One region of the Arthrobacter nitrophenolicus genome, then DNA from elsewhere that is predicted to be linked to it. Evidence: riboswitches for the same ligand, from Rfam matches in the RefSeq annotation. Region 1 holds a riboswitch; each other region holds the start of a gene.

Region 1 (3,265 bases):
CCTTTTCCGCCACGGTCGATGCGGTGGAAGCGGCGGCCTCGTCCTCGTCGTCAGAGGTGGACTGCGGGGTCACCCGTTCGACAACGGGAGCGGCGACGGTGGTGACCACCGGCCGCTCGAAGGACACGGTGGCGGTGGGTGCTGCGGTGACTGCAAGGGCGGTCTGCGCGGAACCGGACTCGGTGGAAGCGGAGATGCCGGCGGTGGTGTCCGCGGCGGTGGCCGGCAGTCCCATGCCAAGGACAAGGCCGGACGCGGCTGCAACTACAGCAGCCTGGCGACCCACTGTCCCGGCGTTGGCACTAACGGCCTTGGACACTGCGTCCAAAGGGTTGGTACGAACCGGTTGCGCACGGTGGCGCGCAGAATTCTGGCGTGAAGACACGAAGGTAGCCTCTCCCAATGCCTGCGAGGTGAGCTGTCGGATTCGGATGGGAGTCACCCGGCCGCGCCGCTTCAAGGAAGCTTTGCGACTTAACCCCAAGGCCTTCCGTGAAGAAGGCCAAAATTGGTTCCCCCGCCCCTGCCAGACGATGAAATGCGAACGGACCTTGAGCGGTGGCAGAGTTAGGCAATCCGCACAAGAGCGTCAACTTCGGAAAAGTTGACGCGAGTTAGACGGTACAGGAGTTTCGAGCGAATGTCACATTCAGGTCACGACTGGTCACGCTAATTCGAGAGTCAGCCATCATTTGACTAGAGCCAGCCTGTCGGATCCACGACTTCGCCGTTGACCTGCACTTCGAAGTGCAGGTGGCAGCCGGTGGAGGCTCCGGTGGTGCCGCTCAGTGCCACAACGTCGCCGCGCGAGACCGTCTGGCCTTCGGACACATTGAACGACGAGAGGTGGTTGTAAGTGGTCTCCAGGCCGTTACCGTGGTCGATCACCACACGGTTGCCGCCACCGAACTGGTGCCAGCCGACGAACGTTACGGTGCCGGTGGCGGCCGCGAGGACAGAGGTGCCGCACTGGGCAACATAGTCCTGACCGCGGTGGAAGTCGCCGGATCCGCCGGTGATGGGGCTGACGCGGTAACCGAAGGGGGAGGCTGTGCTCATCGACGCCAGCGGGGCGCCCAGGCTTCCTGCGGAAGCGGCCCGGGAAACGGCGCCGGCGGACTGTGCGCTCAGGAGCTGCTTGAGCTTGCCGTCCGGGTCTGCCTGGGTCACGACGGCCGAGCGGCTGAAGTCGATCTGGGCCCCGGCCTCGGCAGAAATCGCGGGCTGCGGGGTGACGGCCGAGGCTGCAACTGGAGCTATGCCCGCCTCATCGGTGGCCATGACCGGGCTGGTGGCCGGGACAGTGACGGTGAGCACCAGGCCGGTGGCAGCCAGGGCCACGCCGGCCTTCTGGCCAATACCGCTCGCCGAGGCAAACTCGGTGATCTGCCGGAACGGACCCCGACGGCGGCGCGCATCACGGTGGAGATCGCGGGGGCGCTCCGTGTGGATGACTTCGACGACACGCGGCGCCGAAGCGGGGCCTGCCGCGCGGCGGCGCCCCCTGGAGGTCTGCATGGACAAGAAGGATTCCTCTCTGGAAAGCCTGCGAAGTTAGCTGTCGGATTCGGGTCAGAGAGTTCAAAGACCCGGTCCGCCGTAAGCAAGCTTCGGCACAGAGATATCCCGCTGAGGGATTCCTTCACTGGAAGAGGCTTGCTGCTGACGGACTTCACCCCAAGGCAGTCCCCCGCTGCCGCTTGTGGTTCCCCCGCCTCTGCCAGTTATTGACTCGTGCTCCCGATCCGCTGGCAGAGCTCGGCTCCGGATCAGGTAACGCTTTTGTATCAACGCTCGGTTCAACTATAGGGGCTTAAGGCCCTTGGTAACAATTCCGTTATCTTGGCGTTACCGACGTCACGCTGCGGCGGAAAGACTTCCTAGCGGACGTGAACGAACACGTGCGCGGCAACTTCAGGCGGAAGTTCCAGGGCGCCTTCAATGCCCGGCACCCGGACCGAGATGTAGTCCCCCACGCGCTCCAGGGTTACCGCGGCGCCCGGGCGGATGCCGCCCTCATCAAGCTGGGACAGCAGTTCCGGCTCTACCTGGATGGGCTCCGCCAGCCGGCTGACCGTGACCTCCGACGCAGGCCCGTAGGACTTCATGGCTTCCAGGAGGCTGGTCACCGTATCGGTGGAGGCAAGGGAGGGCTGGCCACCAAGCGCGGCAAGGCCCGGAATCGGGTTGCCGTATGGCGATTCGGTGGGATGGTCCAGCATCTCGTAGATGCGCCGCTCCACCCGTTCGCTCATCACATGCTCCCAGCGGCAGGCTTCGTCATGCACATAGGCCCAGTCCAGCCCGATCACGTCGGCCAGGAGCCGCTCCGCCAGGCGGTGCTTCCGCATGACCTCGGTGGCGCGCTTGCGGCCGATTTCGGTGAGCTCCAGGTGGCGGTCGCCGGAGACCACCACCAGCCCGTCACGCTCCATCCTGCCGATGGTCTGGGACACCGTGGGACCCGAGTGGCGCAGGCGTTCCGCGATACGGGCCCGCAGGGCGACGATGTTCTCTTCTTCCAGCTCCAGAATGGTCCGAAGGTACATCTCCGTAGTGTCGATCAGATCCGTCATCCAGCTCAGCTCCTCGAGCGCAGTACCTTGCGTTGTCCCACCGTATCGCTGTTCACCGCGACGTAGTCCGTTGGCTAGCTTAGCCTATTTTGACTTAGTCCGAATAGTTGGAAGCCGCCCGCGAGGCCGTCTCAGTGGCTGGACTATGACGGTTCCGGTTCCCGCCCAAACAGCTGTTCAGGCAGAATGGGAAAGGCCTTCGATGCAGTCATCGCCGACTGCGCGCCAGCGACCATCCACCCGTCCGGACCTCAGCCGCGTCCACGCCGAAATTGGAGCCCCCGTGAGCGAACCAAGCATCACTATTCCTGCCGACCTCCTTCCCAAGGACGGGCGGTTCGGCGCCGGACCTTCCAAAGTCCGCCAGGAGCAGATTGATGCGCTGTCCGCCGCATCGAAGAACATCCTGGGCACCTCCCACCGGCAGGCACCGGTCAAGAACCTTGTCGGTTCAGTCCGCGAGGGCCTCAGCCAGTTCTTCCGCGCCCCGGAAGGATACGAGGTTGTCCTGGGCGTGGGCGGTTCCACTGCGTTCTGGGATGTTGCCAGCTTCGGCCTGGTGGAGAAGAAGGCACAGCACCTGTCCTTCGGTGAGTTCGGTTCCAAGTTTGCGGCCGCCACCAACAAGGCGCCGTTCCTGGACGCCTCCTCCATCATCAAGTCCGAGCCCGGCACCCGGCCCGCGGCGC
Region 2 (3,265 bases), 1.4 Mb from region 1:
CGACGGGGCCGGGGTCCGCCGGGGCCGGGTTGGTGTTGACCGGTGCCGGATTTACCGGCGGGGGGTTCACTGGCACCGGTACCGCCTGGGCCGGGTTTGGCGGTGCGGGAGGCTTTTGCGCAGCGGCAAGGGCGGCATCTGCAGCCGCCTGCCGGCGGGCCTGCTCCTCGGCAGCGGCGCGTTTGGCTGCCTGCGCCGCCTCATAGGCCGCAAGCGCCGCCCGGCCTTGCCGGTATTCGCCCTCAAGCGCCGCCGTCGTGCCCTTGAGGGATGCCAGCTGGGCGGTCAACTCTCCGCTGCGCCGCTGCTCTTCGGCGACCTGGCGGGCCACCGCGTCCTGGGCGGAACGGGCAGCGTCCAGTTTGGCCTTCGCCTCTCCGGACAGGCGTTCACGCTCCGCCCGGGCGGCCTTTTCCTGCTCCGCCAGGGCAGCGGTGGCCTTTCCCGCGGCCTCCGCCCGGCTGACCAGGTCCGCGGTCTTGGCTCCCACGACTTCAACCACATTGAGCCCGTGAATGCTGTTGTTCTCAAGGGCTTCCAGTGCCACAAAGAGTCCCATGGTGGTTCCGCCGGTTTTGTACGACCTGGCGGCCAGCGCACCAATCGCCTGCTGATGCCGCTGCAACTCCGCATTTGCCTCGGCAGCCTGGCCGGCAAGGGCATCCACCCTCGTTGTTGCGGACTGCAGGGCGGCGTCGGCCAGTGCATAATCGGCCGCAGATACGACGGCGGCTGCCCCGAGCGTTTCGGATTCGGATTGCAGGCCTTGCAGCAGGCCTGTGATCTTCTCGATTTCGGCCGCCTTGCCGGCTTCCGACTGCTGCGCTTTCTGCACGTCCTCCCACGAGGGATACCCGCCCGGCGGGGCGTCGTCCGCGGACGCCGGAAGCAGGGCGGACGGGCCGGCCAGGGCGAGGGCCAGCACCCCTCCCAGCAGCGGGGGCATCAGCATGCTTCCGATCAGGCGCATAGTTCCGAAGCCTATCGGGTTTCAATGCGAGGTTGAGGGTTAGGACCGCCAGCCTGCTTTGTCTTTATGATTTTGTGACACAAATAACAGGCCGCGCCGGACGCTCGGTATCACCCGAGGTCAACCGGATGTGGTATGAAACTCCAAACATTTGCTTAATATGATAGAAGCGCCTCGGATGTTACCCAAACGTGACAATTGCTCCGGGGCCGGGTTATGGTCTTCAGGTGTCCCTCCCAAAACGGGACATTCCCATCAGTATGCCGAGCCCTGCCACTGATACGGGATTCAACCGCTTTCCAGCTGGCAGGGACGGGGGAACCAAGTTTCCACGGCCATTTGTGGCCTTGGGGTTAAGTCGACAGCGCCTTCGTCCATTACGGGCGGTCGCCCTTCGGCCGGGTATCTCCAACCCGAACCCGACAGCTCACCCCGCAGGCATGGGAGAGGCGATCACACGTGTCAAAAAATTTTCCTACCGCCCGTCACCGCGCGACTCCGGCCCGCTCAATCGCGCTCCAGGGCTTGGCTGCTTCCGCAAAGTCCCAGGCCCGGACGCTCAGCCGTCCGGTGCTCGCAGTTGCCGCTGCGTCCGGCATTGCGTTCGGTGTTGGAGCTCCCGCCCACGCTGGCGTGACCGGCCCGGACACCACCGAAACCGCTAGCGTCCAGGCGTACAGCGCTCCGGCCGCTGCCGTGGCTGCTCCCGCTGCCGCAGCCCCCGCCGCCGGCAACGTCTACACCGTGGTCTCCGGCGATACCCTGGGTGCCATCTCGGCTGCACATGGCGTCAGCCTGAACGACGTGCTGGCCGCCAACGGCCTGGATATTTCCACCATCATCTACCCCGGTGACCAGATCACCATTCCGGGCGCCGGCTACGTGGCACCTGCTGCTGCGCCTGCTCCGGCCGCACCGGCCCTGGCGAGCACCGGAACCACCGTGAACTACGCCTCCGCCGCCGTTGCCCCGGCCCCGGCTCCCGCCCCGGCCGCCACCGGCACCGGCACCGGCGCAGCCATCCTGGCTTCCGCCTACAGCCAGCTGGGCGTGCAGCAGGACTGCACCGCCATGGTGGAGAAGGCACTGCGCTCCGTTGGCCTGTCCGTCGGTGACCTGGCTCCCGGCCAGTTCTACCAGTACGGCACCACCGTGGGCACCCCCGCCCCCGGCGACCTGGTGATCACTGCCGGCCACGTGGGCGTCTACGCCGGCGACGGCCAGGTTGTCAGCGGCGGCGTGGACGGCTACAAGACCGAAGTCCACTCCATCAGCTGGCTCAGTGGAGCTTCCTTCGTCCGGGTAGCCTAGTCACCCGGCGCAGCTGAAGCAGCCGCAACAGACGCAGTACAGAGACAAGGGCGGCGGCCGGGAACTCCCGGCCGCCGCCCTTGCCCGTTAATGTGCTTCCGGCAGAGTCCGGCTCTTTCTGTCACGTACCGCAGAACGTCATGTACTTGCCGAAGTCTTCCGGGGCCCCTTCGGCGTAGCGTTCCAGGCCGGGACGCTCTTCATAGGGGGCACGCACTGCTTCCAGGAGCCTGTTCAGTGGCTCCAGGTCGCCCCCGGTGGCTGCAGCCAGGGCCTCTTCCACCAGGTGGTTCCGCGGAATGTACACGGGGTTTAGCCGGTCCATCCGGTCCGCGTCCGGTTTCATGGACCGCCAGCGGCCGGCCCAGGCATCAAATGCCGCGAGGTCCATGACCATGCCGCGGACCGGCCGTTCATTTCCGCGCGCCGCTTCGCCCAGGTAGCGGAAGAACCGGGTGTAGTCCACGGGGCCGTCCTTCAGGATCGCTACCACGCCGTCCACCAGTTCGGACGCCGCTTCGGCTTCAGGGCTTCCCGCGGGGACGGCCGGCAGGCCCAGCTTGGCCTGCATTCCGTTGAACCACGCATCGCTGTACTGCCCGCGGAATTCGCCCAGCGCCTCCACGGCGGGAGCGACAGCCTGCTCCTGGTCCTCGTTGATCAGCGGGAGGATCGACTCGGCGAGGCGGGCCAGGTTCCATTCGGCGATGACCGGCTGGTTGGCATAGGCGTACCGCCCGCCCACATCAATGGAACTGTAAACGGCGGCCGGGTTGAAGTCGTCCATGAATGCGCAGGGGCCGTAGTCGATGGTCTCGCCGGAAATGGTCATGTTGTCCGTGTTCATCACGCCGTGGACGAAGCCCACCAGCATCCATTGCGCCACGAGCGCAGCCTGGGCCGACACCACCGCCCGGAACAGCGCAAGATAGGGATTGTCTGCCTCGGCGGCGGCAGGGTAATGCCGGCTGATGGCGTGGTCCG
Region 3 (3,265 bases), 140 kb from region 1:
GCCTCGGGGACGCGGGCGACCGCCTGTACGGCATCGCCGGCTGAGGTTCAAGCCTTCCAAGACAAGGAGCGCAGCCGTAGCCTGTGCCCATGGACTGGAAACTTGAACTCGTGTTTGTCCCTGTGTCCGACGTGGACCGCGCCAAGGATTTTTACGTCAACAAGGTGGGCTTCAACGCCGATTTCGACCAGCGGCCCACTGAGTCCATCCGCTTCGTCCAGCTGACGCCGCCGGGCTCGGCCTGCTCCATCTGCATCGGGGAAGGACTCACGGACGCCCCTCCGGGGACCGGCTCCAACCTCCAGCTGGTGGTCAACGACATCGATGCCGCGCACCGCCACCTCAAGGAGAACGGCGTGGACGTCAGCGACGTGGACGTTCAGGACTGGGGCCACTTCGTCTACTTCGCCGATCCGGACGGCAACAGGTGGGCGGTGCAGTACATCCCCGGACGGGATTCTTAACACAAACGGTGGTTGAGCCTGTCGAAACCCGCCCGGGTTTCGACAGGCTCAACCACCGTTCTGTACCTCAGCTGCGGTTTAGTACCAGTTGTTGGCGTAGTGGAAGTTCAGCGCGCCACAGGGGGACTGGTAGCGCTCCTTGATGTAGTTCAGGCCCCAGTTGATCTGCGTGCGGTAGTTGGTGAGGTAGTCCGCACCGGCGCTTGCCATCTTCTCGGCGGGCAGGGACTGGACGATGCCGTAGGCACCGCTGCTGGGGTTGGTTGCCGTGGTGGTCCAGTCGGATTCCTTGGTCCACAGCGTCACCAGGCACTGCATCTGGTCCTGGGCCCAGCCGTAGGAACCGAGCTGGCCGGCCGCGTAGGCCTGGGCGCCTGCCGGGTCATTGACCGCGACGACCGGAGCAGGCTCCGGTGCAGGAGCGGGCTCGGGTGCCGGAGCCGGTTCTGCGGCGGGGGCGGGCTCCGGTGCGGGTGCCGGGGCGGGCTCGGCGGCCTGCGGAACAACGTTGATTTCGGCGGGGGCGGGGGACTCGGCAGGGTTGGACCGGATCTCGCTCTTTTCGATGCTCATCTGCGCATCGGAGGACGCCGCCGAGGTGCTGGTGGTGGTTGCGGCCGGAATCAAAGCATTCGTCGCCTGGCCGGCGGCGCCGATACCTACCAGCAGCGCACCGGACGTTGCGAGGACCGCGGCGCGCTTGCCGAGGGTGAACTTCTTGCCTTCCGGACGCTGGGAATCGCTGCCTGAGCCCTTTTTTGGGCGCGGTTTAGCCGGGAATGTAAACATGATGAATCGCCTCTCACACCTGCGGAGTTAGCTGTCGGGTTCGGATGAGGGCATCCGGCCGCACGGAAAAATCACGTGCTGGCTTAACCCCAAGGGCAATCAGTGCCCGGGACGGTGGGTCCCCCGCCTCTGCCTTCGATCAAGCGGAATCCGGGAAGTGGCAGAGCTTGGCGTCATCCGGATATACGGCCCGAACGGGAACCGTACCTAATCGACGGTACAGGAGATGGGCGCATAAGTCACATTTAGGTAACGGACATCACGGCATCGGCGCGTCGAGTTGTGCAATCTAGCGCATCAGGGGCAGTTGGAGGGCGAACTCTGTCCTCCCGGGCTGTGACGTCACCGTGACCTTGCCGCCATGCGCCTCGATGATGGATTGCACGATGGACAAGCCGAGTCCGCTGGTTCCCTCAGCGGCCGAGGCCCCCGCCTGGTCACCCGCACCCTTCCGCGCTGCGTCTGCGCGGGCGAACCGGGAAAACACGTGGTCCACGAACTCCTCGGGGATGCCGCCGCCGTCGTCCGTTACGGTCACCACCGCAGCGCCCTCGGATGTGGTGCCGACGCCGGTGACCACCGTGGTTCCCGCCGGCGTGTGCTTGCGTGCATTCGACAGCAGGTTCATCAGGACCTGCCGCAACTGAGCGGCGTCCCCGTTGACCAGGACCGGTTCGTCGGGCAGTTCCAGCCGCCAGGTGTGGGCAGGGGCCATGACCTTTTCGTCACTCACGCTCTCCACCACGAGTTGCGTGAGATCCACCTCGCTGAGCTTCAGGGGCTGCCCCTCGTCCAGCCTTGCCAGCAGCAGCAGGTCTTCCACCAGTGCCGTCATCCGCTCGGACTGGCTCTGCACCCTGGCCAGCGACTTCTGCCCGTCCGGTGTGAAGTCCTCGGTCATCCGCATCAGCTCGGTGTACCCGCGGATCGCCGTCAGCGGCGTCCGCAGCTCGTGCGAGGCGTCGGCAACGAACTGCCGCACCTTGGTCTCGCTCTTCTGCCGGGCCTGCAGCGCATTCGCCACGTTGTCCAGCATGAGGTTCAGCGCGTGCCCCACGCTGCCCACTTCTGTTCCGGGGTTGGAGTTTGACGGCGGCACGCGGACTGCCAGCGCCACCTCGCCGGCATCGAGGGGCAGTTGCGACACCCGCGTGGCAACCTCGGACAGCTGCTCCAGGGGCTTCATGGTGCGCCGGATCAGGACGGTTCCCACCAGCCCGATCATCAGCAGCCCCGCCAGGGACACGAACACGAAGGTCCAGACCAGGGAGGCAAGGGTGCTTTCCTTGCCGGCGAGCGGCAGGCCGGTCACCAGGACATCGCCAAAGTTGGTCTGCACGGCAACCAGGCGGTATCCGCCATTGGACAATGTCCGGTCCACGGGGCGGCCATCGGCGGGCAGTTCCAGCAGGATCTCCTTATCCTCTGTGGACAGTGGGGCCCGCGTGGTGTCGGAGGCAAGAAAGCCGCCGCTGTTCACCTGGCCACTGACGATTCTTGCGTTGACGGTCCCCACGCTCTGCCCGCGTGCATCCAGCGGATCCCTGCCGTTGAAGCCGCCCATGGGAGGGCGGCCGGGATCGTTGGCCCGGTCCGCGGCCTGGTTGAGCTGGTCGTCCAGCTGGCGGGTAAGGAAGGCATCCATGGAGGCATAACTGGCCACGCCCACGGCTCCGCAGATGGCGATCAGCAGCGCCATGGCCAACGCGATAAGGCGGGTGCGCAGGTGCCAGGTGGCGGGCTTGAACCAGCTCCGGGGGTGGGCTGCCGGAGCTTGAGGGGTGGCCATGGCTTCCTACTCCGCCGGCTTGATGACGTAGCCAGCACCGCGCACGGTGTGGATCATCGGCGGGTGGGCGGCGTCGATCTTCTTGCGGAGGTACGAGATGTAGAGCTCCACGATGTTGGCCTGGCCGCCGAAGTCGTAGTCCCAGACCCGGTCCAGGATCTGCGCTTTGCTGATGACGCGCTTGGGGTTCTCCATCAAATAGCGGAGGAGTTCAAACTGGGTG

Evidence for each region. A riboswitch is a leader RNA that binds a small molecule or an ion and turns the genes downstream of it on or off. The one in region 1 is predicted to bind cyclic di-AMP.
Region 2: linked by a shared signal. The riboswitch ahead of ACJJV6_RS18300 (LysM peptidoglycan-binding domain-containing protein) and the one ahead of ACJJV6_RS12065 (M23 family metallopeptidase) in region 1 are both predicted to bind cyclic di-AMP.
Region 3: linked by a shared signal. The riboswitch ahead of ACJJV6_RS11455 (hypothetical protein) and the one ahead of ACJJV6_RS12065 (M23 family metallopeptidase) in region 1 are both predicted to bind cyclic di-AMP.

Annotation. Positions count from the first base shown of each region.
Region 1 covers NZ_CP174504.1:2,572,496-2,575,760, reverse strand. The annotation lists gene ACJJV6_RS12070 (C40 family peptidase) at 1-319, opposite strand, end outside; cyclic di-AMP (ydaO/yuaA leader) riboswitch at 390-584, opposite strand; gene ACJJV6_RS12065 (M23 family metallopeptidase) at 697-1,518, opposite strand; cyclic di-AMP (ydaO/yuaA leader) riboswitch at 1,529-1,774, opposite strand; gene ACJJV6_RS12060 (metal-dependent transcriptional regulator) at 1,881-2,576, opposite strand; gene serC (phosphoserine transaminase) at 2,860-3,265, shown strand, end outside.
Region 2 covers NZ_CP174504.1:3,959,301-3,962,565, forward strand. The annotation lists gene ACJJV6_RS18295 (lytic transglycosylase domain-containing protein) at 1-970, opposite strand, end outside; cyclic di-AMP (ydaO/yuaA leader) riboswitch at 1,222-1,426, shown strand; gene ACJJV6_RS18300 (LysM peptidoglycan-binding domain-containing protein) at 1,430-2,281, shown strand; gene ACJJV6_RS18305 (protein adenylyltransferase SelO) at 2,403-3,265, opposite strand, start outside.
Region 3 covers NZ_CP174504.1:2,429,498-2,432,762, forward strand. The annotation lists gene upp (uracil phosphoribosyltransferase) at 1-44, shown strand, start outside; gene ACJJV6_RS11450 (glyoxalase superfamily protein) at 90-464, shown strand; gene ACJJV6_RS11455 (hypothetical protein) at 543-1,253, opposite strand; cyclic di-AMP (ydaO/yuaA leader) riboswitch at 1,259-1,419, opposite strand; gene ACJJV6_RS11460 (sensor histidine kinase) at 1,543-3,042, opposite strand; gene ACJJV6_RS11465 (response regulator transcription factor) at 3,049-3,265, opposite strand, start outside.